3 regions of the Bradyrhizobium sp. USDA 4501 genome follow, and region 1 is predicted to be linked to each of the others. Evidence: predicted binding sites of a transcription regulator. Region 1 holds the regulator's gene; each other region holds the start of a gene.
The links. The regulator PhoB, encoded in region 1, activates phosphate uptake and scavenging genes when phosphate is short. The targets are predictions, from matches to a motif close to TGTCATNNANCTGTCAT.

Region 1 (3,275 bases):
TGGCCTGTCGGGTACGACATCTCGTGCGGCGGTACTGGACCCTCTAAGTAGCCTTTGTGTCTCGCGTAAACGTTCGGGCGCAACACCGTGCCCGGCGAGGGCTAAGGGATTCTGGCCGCAGGGATATTTGTCCAGATTGGCTCGCAGCGCCGCTCCAATGATTGGCCGGCGCTACGCGAAGGGAAGAATGCGATGACTGTATTGACCTGGTCCGACGATCGCGTCGAGCAGCTGAAGAAACTCTGGGAGTCCGGCCTGTCGGCCAGCCAGATCGCGGCGGAACTTGGCAATGTGACGCGAAACGCCGTGATCGGCAAAGTGCATCGGCTCGGCCTCTCCGGCCGCGCCAAGGCACCCTCCACGGCCGCGCCGCGGCAGCGCAAGGCCCGCCCCGCCCAGCACATGATGCGGGTGGCGCGCCCGGTCTCGCGCGGCAACACCGCGCTGGCGCACGCCTTCGAGGCCGAGATGGAGCCCGATCCGATCTCCTACGACAATGTGGTGCCGATGAGCCAGCGGCTGTCGCTGCTCGAGCTCAACGAGGCCACCTGTCACTGGCCGGTCGGCGATCCCTCGAGCCCGGAATTCTTCTTCTGCGGCGGCAAAGCGCTCGGCGGCCTGCCCTATTGCGCGCATCACTCGCGCGTCGCCTACCAGCCCGCCGCCGATCGCCGCCGGCCGTCGGCGAAACCGCAGATCAAGTGAGCACTCGGGAAAACGACGGAAGACCTCAAAGACAAATCCCCGCGAAAGCGGGGATTTTTTTGTGTGACGCAGCCCGGATGGAGCCAACGGGGCGCTCGTTCGCGCGACCCGTCGGCTCCATCCGGACTACCGCTACATCACCGGCCTCGTCCCGGCGCAGGCCGGGACCCATAACCACGAATGGGTGTTGTTAGAAAGCCGTCTGGCCGCGTGCCGATTGCGCTGGCCGCGGCGTATGGGTCCCGGCTTGCGCCGGGACGACGCCGTGTTGCGGTTTATGAATGCCGCATGGCCGTTACGGCTGCGGCTCGGCCTTGGCAAAGCGGTCGTCGAGCGCGTAGCCGGCGCCGCGCACGGTGCGGATCGGATCCTGCTCGCGGCCCGGATTGAGCAGCTTGCGCAGGCGGCCGATATGCACGTCGACGGTGCGCTCATCGATGTAGATGTCGCGGCCCCAGACGCTGTCGAGCAATTGCTCGCGGCTGAACACGCGGCCGGGATGCTCGAGGAAGAATTCGAGCAGGCGATACTCGGTCGGCCCGAGATCGATCGGACGGCCCGAGCGCGCCACGCGGCGCTTCTCGCGGTCGAGCTCGATGTCGCCGTAGGTCAGCACGGTCGCAAGCCGCTCCGGGCTGGCGCGGCGCAAGAGGCCCTTCACCCGCGCCAGCAGCTCCGGCACCGAGAACGGCTTGACGATGTAATCGTCGGCGCCGGTGGCAAGCCCGCGCACGCGCTCGCTTTCCTCGCCGCGCGCGGTCAGCATGATGATCGGAAGCTGCTTGGTCTCGGGCCGCGCCCGCAGGCGGCGGCACAGTTCGATGCCGGACAGGCCCGGCAGCATCCAGTCCAGCACCACGAGGTCGGGAACGCGCTCCTTCAGCCTTGTATCCGCATCGTCGCCGCGCCCCACCGTCTCGACATCGTAGCCTTCCGCATCGAGATTGTAGCGCAACAGCGTCGTCAGCGCTTCCTCGTCTTCGACTACCAGAATGCGTGCGCTCATCGGTTTAAGTTCTTTCTCTGTGGTGATCCGTTGCCCAGACGCAAACCGAAACGCTTACTTCCTTGAGCATAGTCCCCGCGGAAACGATTTGTCGCGAGGATCGTCCAGTTTCGCTCTTGCCGGTTCCGTGCTTGCCGATCATGCCTCAGTTGCCCGGCACCGTGGTGGCAAAAGTGGTCATGTCGCCCTTCGGGCGCTTGTCGGTGATCTGCTGGCCCTCGATCATGTAGAACACGGTCTCGGCGATATTGGTGGCGTGATCGCCGATCCGCTCGATGTTCTTGGCGCAGAACATCAGATGGATGCAGAACGAGATGTTGCGCGGATCTTCCATCATGTAGGTGAGCAGTTCGCGGAACAGCGAGGTGCAGATCGCATCGACCTCCTCGTCGCCCTTCCAGACGTTCATCGCCGCCGGCAGGTCGTGGGCGGCATAGGCGTCGAGCACCGACTTGACCTGCGACAGCACGAGGTCGGTCATGTGCTCGAGGCCGCGGATCAACTTCAGCGGCTGGAAATCGCTCTCCAGCGCCGCGACGCGCTTGCCCATGTTCTTGGCGAGGTCGCCGATCCGCTCGAGATCGGTGGCGACGCGCATCGCGCTGACGATCTCACGCAGGTCGATCGCCATCGGCTGGCGGCGCGCGATCGTCAGCACCGCGCGCTCTTCGATGTTGCGCTGCAGATTGTCGATCTCGATGTCGGCGGCGACCACGCGCTTGCCGAGCGCGACGTCGCGACGGATCAGCGCGTCGACCGACTCGGTGATCATCCGTTCGACCAGGCCGCCCATCTCGGCGACCAGGCGGGTCAACTCCTGCAGGTCGCTGTCGAATGCCTTGGCGGTATGTTCAGAAGCCATCGCTTGTCTCCCTCAACCATGATCCCGGGGATCATGGTTTCGTGTCCTGAATTTTAGCATGACCTGATCGGAAAACCGGTTTCCACTTTTCCGGATCATGCGCCGGTCAACCGAACCGGCCGGTGATGTAGTCCTGGGTGCGCCGATCGCTCGGTGAGGTGAAGATCTTGTTGGTGTCGTCGAACTCGATCAGCTCGCCGAGATACATGAAGGCGGTCTTGTCGGAGACGCGCGCCGCCTGCTGCATGTTGTGGGTGACGATCGCGATCGTGTAGTCCTCGGAGAGTTCCTGGATCAGCTCCTCGACCTTGGCGGTCGAGATCGGGTCGAGCGCCGAGCACGGCTCGTCGAACAGGATCACCTCGGGGCGCACCGCCACGGTGCGCGCGATGCACAGGCGCTGCTGCTGGCCGCCGGAGAGCGACAGGCCGGAGGCGTTCAGCTTGTCCTTGACCTCGTTCCACAGCGCGCCGCCGCGCAGCGCCTTCTCGACCCGGTCGTCCATCTCGGACTTCGAGATCTTCTCATAGAGGCGGATGCCGAAGGCGATGTTCTCGTAGATCGTCATCGGGAACGGCGTCGGCTTCTGGAACACCATGCCGACCCGCGCGCGCAGCAAGTTGAGGTCGAGCTTGGGGTCGAGAATGTTGGTCTGGTCCAGCATCAGCTGGCCGACCGCGCGCTGGCCCGGATACAGGTCGT
Region 2 (3,275 bases), 5.2 Mb from region 1:
GACTGCCCGGGCTTCATGATCGGGCTCGAGGCGGAGAAGACGGCGACCATCCGCCACGGCGTGCGGGCGATGGCGGCGGTCAACCAGAGCACGGTGCCGTGGTGCACCATCATCATCCGCAACGCCTTCGGCGTCGCCGGCGTGGTGCATCAGCCGGCCAACCGCTTCTCGATGCGCTATGCGTGGCCGTCGGCCTATTGGGGCTCGCTGCCGCTCGAAGGCGGTATCGAGGCGGCCTATCGCGCCGAGATCGATGCGGCCGCCGATCCCGCCGCCAAACTGCGCGAGATCGAGGATCGCCTCAACAAGCTGCGCTCGCCATTCCGCTCGGCCGAGAAGTTCTGGGTCGAGGAGGTGATTGATCCGCGCAAGACGCGCTCGCTGCTCTGCGAGTTCGCGCGCCTCGCCGAACCGATCCGCAAGGCCGGGCCGCCGAGCAACATGTCGACGCGGCCGTAAGGGCCCTCAGACTCAACGCGTCATGCGCGGGCTTGACCCGCGCATCCATCGAATGAGTCATCCGAAGCGGGATGGATTGCCGGGTCAAGCCCGGCAATGACGGCCTTATTACTCCGCCTCCCGATGCACGTCGTGGATCACGATGCCCATGCCGTTCTCGGGCATCTTGATCCATTCGCGCCGCTTCAGCGAGCGCTTGGTGTCCTCGTGCCCGCTCACCCAGTGCTCGCGCATCGAGGTGCCGGAGAATTCGTGGTCCTTGGCGTCGCCCTCATAGGCCTTCTGCTGATAGATCAGCTGCAATAGCGTGATCCCCGGCAGCCGGGCGTTTGCCTTCTTGAGCTGGCGCTCCTCGTCCGACAGCTGATCGTCGGGGATTTTTCCCAGCGCATTGTGCAGGGCGGTGCGCAGATTGTAGGTCTTGCGATAGACGTCGGTGTTGTAGCGGGTGCGCGACGAATACATGATGTCCTTGTGCCGGGCCATCACGTCTTGGATGTCCCGCGGCAGCGCGCCGCGCGCCGAGAACAGGTCGACCTGGAACACCAGCGAATTCATGTTGTCTTCCTGGTCGAGCAGATGCTGCAGCGGCGTGTTGGACACGATGCCGCCGTCCCAGAAATGATCGGTGCCGACCTTCACCATCGGCAGCGCCGGCGGCAGCGCGCCGCTCGCCATGATGTGCTCGGGAATGATCTCGTCATGGGCATTGTCGAAATAGATGAAGTTGCCGGACAGCACGTTCACTGCGCCGACCGCGAAGCGTATCTTCTTGGAATTGATGCGGCCGAAATCGACCAGCTCGAGCAAGGACTCGCGCAGCGGCGTGGTGTCGTAGTAGCTGGTGGCGGTGCGCGCGCCGGCCTGGCTGAACCACGGATTGGTCTGGTGCGGGGTGAAGAAGCCGGGTTGTCCGAGCGTGGTCGTCAGCCATGAGCTGGTGAAATTGCGCGCCTTGCGGAAGATGTCGCCGTCCGGGGTGTAGTGCCAGATCTTGCGGCTGGTGATGCGATCCCAGAACGTGTGCAGCCGTTCCAGCCGCTTTTCGGGCGGATTGCCGGCGATGATCGCGGAGTTGATCGCGCCGATCGAGACGCCGCAGACCCAGTCGGGCTCGATGTTGGATTCATGCAGCGCCTGATAGACGCCAGCCTGATAGGCGCCGAGTGCGCCGCCGCCCTGCAGGACCAGGGCCACGCGATCGCAGCCTTCCGGACGCCAGCCCGGCGTCGCGTGATCGATATCGTCGAAATGCGGGGTTCGCGCGTCCATATCAGACACTCCAAAAATTCGCGGCGAGAATTCAGCGCGCCGATGACGCCGTGATGACAATTGCGGCGCCCGCGCACGGCGCATCCGGCATGCCCGCTTGCATGGTTAGCATTGGGCTCCACCACGAAACGCAGGTCATGCGCCTGACGGAAATTCCTCACATCGCTGTCAATCTCGGCCGCTAGCTTTCGGGCAAACTTTTCAAACAGGGGGTTATTGCGATGCGCAGGGAATATCTGCTCAAGCTTCCGTCGATGCCGGCCGCCGGCCCGAGCTATCCCGCCGGTCCGTATCGCTTCATCGATCGCGAATTCCTCGTCATCACCTATGAGACCGATCCGGAGTTGATCCGCGCCGGCCTGCCCGAGCCGCTGGAGCCGATCGAGCAGGCGTTCGTGCATTACGAATGGATCAAGATGCCCGACAGCTCCGGCTTCGGCAGCTACACCGAGTCCGGCCTCGTGATCCCCGCGCGCCTGCATGGCCAAGAGGTCAACTTCGTCTGCCAGATGTACCTCGACGACGATCCGCCGATCGCGGCCGGCCGCGAGATCTGGGGCTTTCCAAAGAAGTACGCTCATCCCAAGCTCGAGATCGTCAAGGACACGCTGACCGGCACGCTGGAATATGCCGGCCAGCTCGTTGCGATGGGCACGATGGGCTACAAGCACGAGAGCATGGCGGGCAATGGCGACGTCACCCGCGCCACGCTGTCGAAGACGCAAGTTAATCTGAAGATGATCCCCGGCGTCGACGGGCATCTCGAGGTCTGCCAGCTGGTCGCGATCAACCTGACCGACATCGTCGTCAAGGGCTCCTGGATCGGACCCGGCCGGCTGCATTTGGTGCCGCATGTCAATGCACCGGTCGCCGATTTCCCGGTCAAGCGTGTCGTCGGCGCGCATCACTTCCTCGCCGATCTGACGCTGCCGTTCGGCCGCGTCGTGCACGACTACAACAAGGAGGCCGCGGAGGCGGCGGCGCCGACCGGTCTTGCGGCGGAGTAGGGCGGTCGCTGACATAAAACTGTAACAGGCGCGTCCTCCTATGTTGCGTCGAGGGGACGCGCTTGCTCAGCGTTGCGCGTGGGCGAGGTCTTGAACATGTCATTTCGCGCGGTTGCGTTATCGATTGCCTTGGGGGCGGGCCATGCTGGCTGATCCACCTCCCGCTCCGGTCGGGTCGCTGCTGACCCGCGAGGCAATCCCCGGTCTGGTCTGGGCGTTCCGCCTGCATCACGACGGCCGTGCCGAGGCGCTTCCGATCGATGCGCCGATCGAGCCGAGCCACGACGGAAGGCTGTGGCTGCACTTCAACCTGACCGACGTCCGCACCCGGGCATGGCTTGCCAACATGCACATCCCGCAGCTGGCGCGGGACCTGCTGCTGTCGAATGACAATTTCCAGCAGATCCACGTCGTCGACAATTGCGTCTACGGCGTGTTTTCCGATCTGGTGCGGGATATCGACGCCGCGACCCGGGAGACCGGCTTTCTCCGCTTTGCGATGACCGAACGCCTCCTGGTCAGCGGCCGCCATCAGGC
Region 3 (3,275 bases), 2.8 Mb from region 1:
GCCGGTCCGGCAGCGGGTGCGGCGCGTCCTGCTCCATCCCCGCCGCAGCAAAGAGGTTGCCGGCCTCTCGCGGTTGCTTGGGGCTCATCCGCCGAGCGTCACGTTGATCTGCTGGCCGCCGCGCACCAGCGTGATGCGCCAGACCCGCGTCCCCGTCTTCGATGCCTTCTCGAGGTCGCTGGTCCGCACGATCTTCTCGTTGTTGACCGCGAGGATGATGTCACCCTTCTGGAAGCCGACATTGGCCGCGGTGCCGTCACCGGCGAGATCAGTCACCACCACGCCCTCGGCACCGGCGTCGAGATGCAGTTCGTCGGCCAGCGCCGGCGAGATGTTGGCGACCCTCGCGCCCTGGAACGGCGAGCGCGCGGTCAGCACGATCTCGTCGCGGTTGGTGTCGGGCGCGGTCTCCAGCGGTATGGTGAGCTTCACCGGCTTGCCGGCGCGCTGCACCTCGATCTCCGCGTTGCCGCCGAGCGGACGGGTCGCGAAGCGGTAGTCGAACGCGTTGGGATCGTCGATCGGCGTGCCGTCGATCCCGACGATCAGGTCGGAGAGCTTCAGTCCGGCCTTCGCCGCCGGGCTGTTCGGCGCGACGTTGGCGACCAGCGCGCCAGACGGCAGCTTCAGCCCAAGCGTCTCGGCAATCTCCGGCGTCACCGCCTGCAGCCGCGCGCCGAGCCATGGCCGCTTCACATTCTTGCCGCCGCTCTTGGCGGAGGCCACCACGACGCGCACCATGTTGGCGGGGATCGCAAAGCCGATGCCCTGCGAGCCGCCGGAGCGCGAGAAGATCGCAGTGTTGATGCCGGCGAGCCGGCCGGTCATGTCGACCAGCGCGCCGCCGGAATTGCCGGGATTGATCGCGGCGTCGGTCTGAATGAAGAATTGATAATCCGTGATCCCGACTTGAGTGCGCGCCAGGGCCGAGATGATGCCGTGCGTCACGGTCTGGCCGACGCCGAACGGATTGCCGATCGCGAGCACGACGTCACCGACCTGCAGTTGGTCGGAATTGGCGAAGTCGAGGGTCGCGAACTTCTCCTTGTTGGTGTCCTTCAGGCGCAGCACCGCGAGGTCGGTACGGCTGTCCTTCAGCACGATCTCGGCCTCGTATTCGCGCTTGTCGGCGAGCGAGACCTTCACCTGATCGGCGCCCTCGATCACGTGATTGTTTGTGACTACGAGGCCGGAGCCGTCGACCATCACGCCGGAGCCGAGCGAGCGCTGCATCTGCTCGGGCTGCTGTCCCGGCACGCCGAAGAAGCGGCGAAAAATCGGGTCATCCAGAAATGGATTGCGGTTTTGCACGGTCTTGGCGGCGTAAACATTGACCACCGCCGGCTGCACCCGCTGCACGATCGGCGCATAGGACAATTGCAGCTCGGCCTGCGAGGACGGCACGCGGCGGTCCTGGGCCGCGGCTGCGGAAAGATTCCCCATGAAGGCCAACGTGCACAGAGCGGATACGGCAGCAAAGCGGACAGGTCGGAGCATTCTCACCTCTCGTGGAAACGCCGGAATATAGGCGTGTTCGCCGGGCAATTGAAGGGCGCCCGGCCGGATAACTGGCCCCCCGCCGTACCGGTGCACAACCCGCAGCGGCCGCGTTGAAGCGCGCCGCCAAGCTTCTATGATGGCTGTCATCTCACTGCGCCGCTCCGCTTGTTGCCTGCGGACCACAAGCGGAACTGCGATGCCCGGAAGCACTGTCGTGCGTCAGTCACGATACGCTCCTAGGACCGTTCAGTGAGTGAGTGGGGAATTCAAACACAACAGGGGTGCACAATGGGTGCAACAAAAGTCAGTGCAATCGCCATAGGCCTGGCAGGGGCGCTTGCCGCCTCGCCGGCCTATTCGCAATCGGCCGGAGGCGGCAGCGATGCGGAGATCGCGCTGCTGAAGCAGCAGCTGAAGATGCTCGAGCAGAAGCTCGACAAACTGCAGAAGCAGACCAACGCCAATACCGCAAGCGCAGCCAGCGCAAACGCCAATGCGAAGGCGGCGGATGCCAAGGCCGCGCGGGTGGCGAGCGCCAACGCCGCGATCCCGGTGAAGGGCCCGGTCGCGCCGTCCGGCGTCGTGGTGACGATGCCGAACAACCGGCCGACGATCTGCACCGCGGACGAACAGAACTGCGTTGCGATCACGAGCCGCGTGCACTGGGATGTCGGCGGCTACGACTATCGCCCGAACACCGCAGGCACCTCACCGCAGAAGCTCGACAGCGGCGAGAACGTCCGCCGCGCGCGCATCGGCATCGTCGGCAAGTTCTTCGGTGACTGGAATTACTCACTGATCTACGATTTCGGCGGCTCGTCCGACGGCTTCGGCGGCGCGGCGCCGGGATCGCTGCCCGGCGGCGGCACCTCGGGCATCGAGAACGCGTATCTGAGCTACACCGGCTTCAAGCCGTTCGGCGGCAAGATGGCGATCGAAGGCGGCATCATGGACGTGCCGTGGACACTCGACGAAGCGACCAGCTCCAACGACATCCTGTTCATGGAGCGCGCCTCGGTCGGCATCATCGCACAGAACATCGCCGCCGGTGACTTCCGTTCGGCCGCCGGCACCCGCTGGTGGAACGACCAGTTCTGGATCGGCGGCTATGTCACCGGACCGACGTCGGGCGCCATCCACTCCGCGTCCTCCGCCTCGCCGGCCGGCACGTCCGAGCAGTATGGCGGGGTCATCCGCGTCGCCGGCAATCCGATCAGCGGCAAGAATTATTCGGTGCACATTGGCGCCGATGCGGAATGGCTGGTGCAGCCGCCACGCAACCAGCTCACGCAGGCGCAGACGCTCACGCTCAGCGACCGGCCCGAGCTGCGCATCGATCCGACCACGCTGATCTCGACCGGTGCGATCGCCAACGTCTCCGGCGCGCAGGTCTACGGCGTCGAGGCGGCGGCGACCTATGGCCCGTTCATCGCGCAGGGCGAATATTACTGGTTCAATGTCGATCGCTCCGCGAACACCGGACTGCCGCCGTTCGGCGCGCCGAGCCTGAAGTTCGACGGCGGTTACGCGCAGGTCGGCTATGTGCTGACCGGCGAGAACCACGCCTACAACCCGGCGACGGCCTCCTATAGCGGGATCAAGCCGCATGATCCGTTCTCGCTCGCGGGCGGCGGCTGGGGCGCCTGGGAAATCGCCGGCCGCGTCAGCACGATGGACCTCAACGATCAGATCGCGCAGGCGGTCGGCATCGCGGGTGGACGGCAGACCGTCTACACCGCCGCGCTGAACTGGTACGTCAACAACAATGTCCGCTT

Region 2: the regulator PhoB is predicted to act here: its motif matches at 1,774-1,790, upstream of ACVWZM_RS00340 (acetoacetate decarboxylase).
Region 3: the regulator PhoB is predicted to act here: its motif matches at 1,711-1,727, upstream of ACVWZM_RS37490 (OprO/OprP family phosphate-selective porin).

What each region holds. Positions count from the first base shown of each region.
Region 1 is NZ_JBSSEX010000001.1:5,305,604-5,308,878, reverse strand. It holds gene ACVWZM_RS24175 (GcrA family cell cycle regulator) at 193-705, shown strand; gene phoB (phosphate regulon transcriptional regulator PhoB) at 1,001-1,711, opposite strand; gene phoU (phosphate signaling complex protein PhoU) at 1,857-2,573, opposite strand; gene pstB (phosphate ABC transporter ATP-binding protein PstB) at 2,680-3,275, opposite strand, start outside.
Region 2 is NZ_JBSSEX010000001.1:76,782-80,056, reverse strand. It holds gene ACVWZM_RS00350 (acyl-CoA carboxylase subunit beta) at 1-459, shown strand, start outside; gene ACVWZM_RS00345 (patatin-like phospholipase family protein) at 568-1,731, opposite strand; gene ACVWZM_RS00340 (acetoacetate decarboxylase) at 1,953-2,738, shown strand; gene ACVWZM_RS00335 (transporter) at 2,881-3,275, shown strand, end outside.
Region 3 is NZ_JBSSEX010000001.1:8,085,822-8,089,096, reverse strand. It holds gene ACVWZM_RS37500 (replication-associated recombination protein A) at 1-88, opposite strand, end outside; gene ACVWZM_RS37495 (DegQ family serine endoprotease) at 85-1,443, opposite strand; gene ACVWZM_RS37490 (OprO/OprP family phosphate-selective porin) at 1,789-3,275, shown strand, end outside.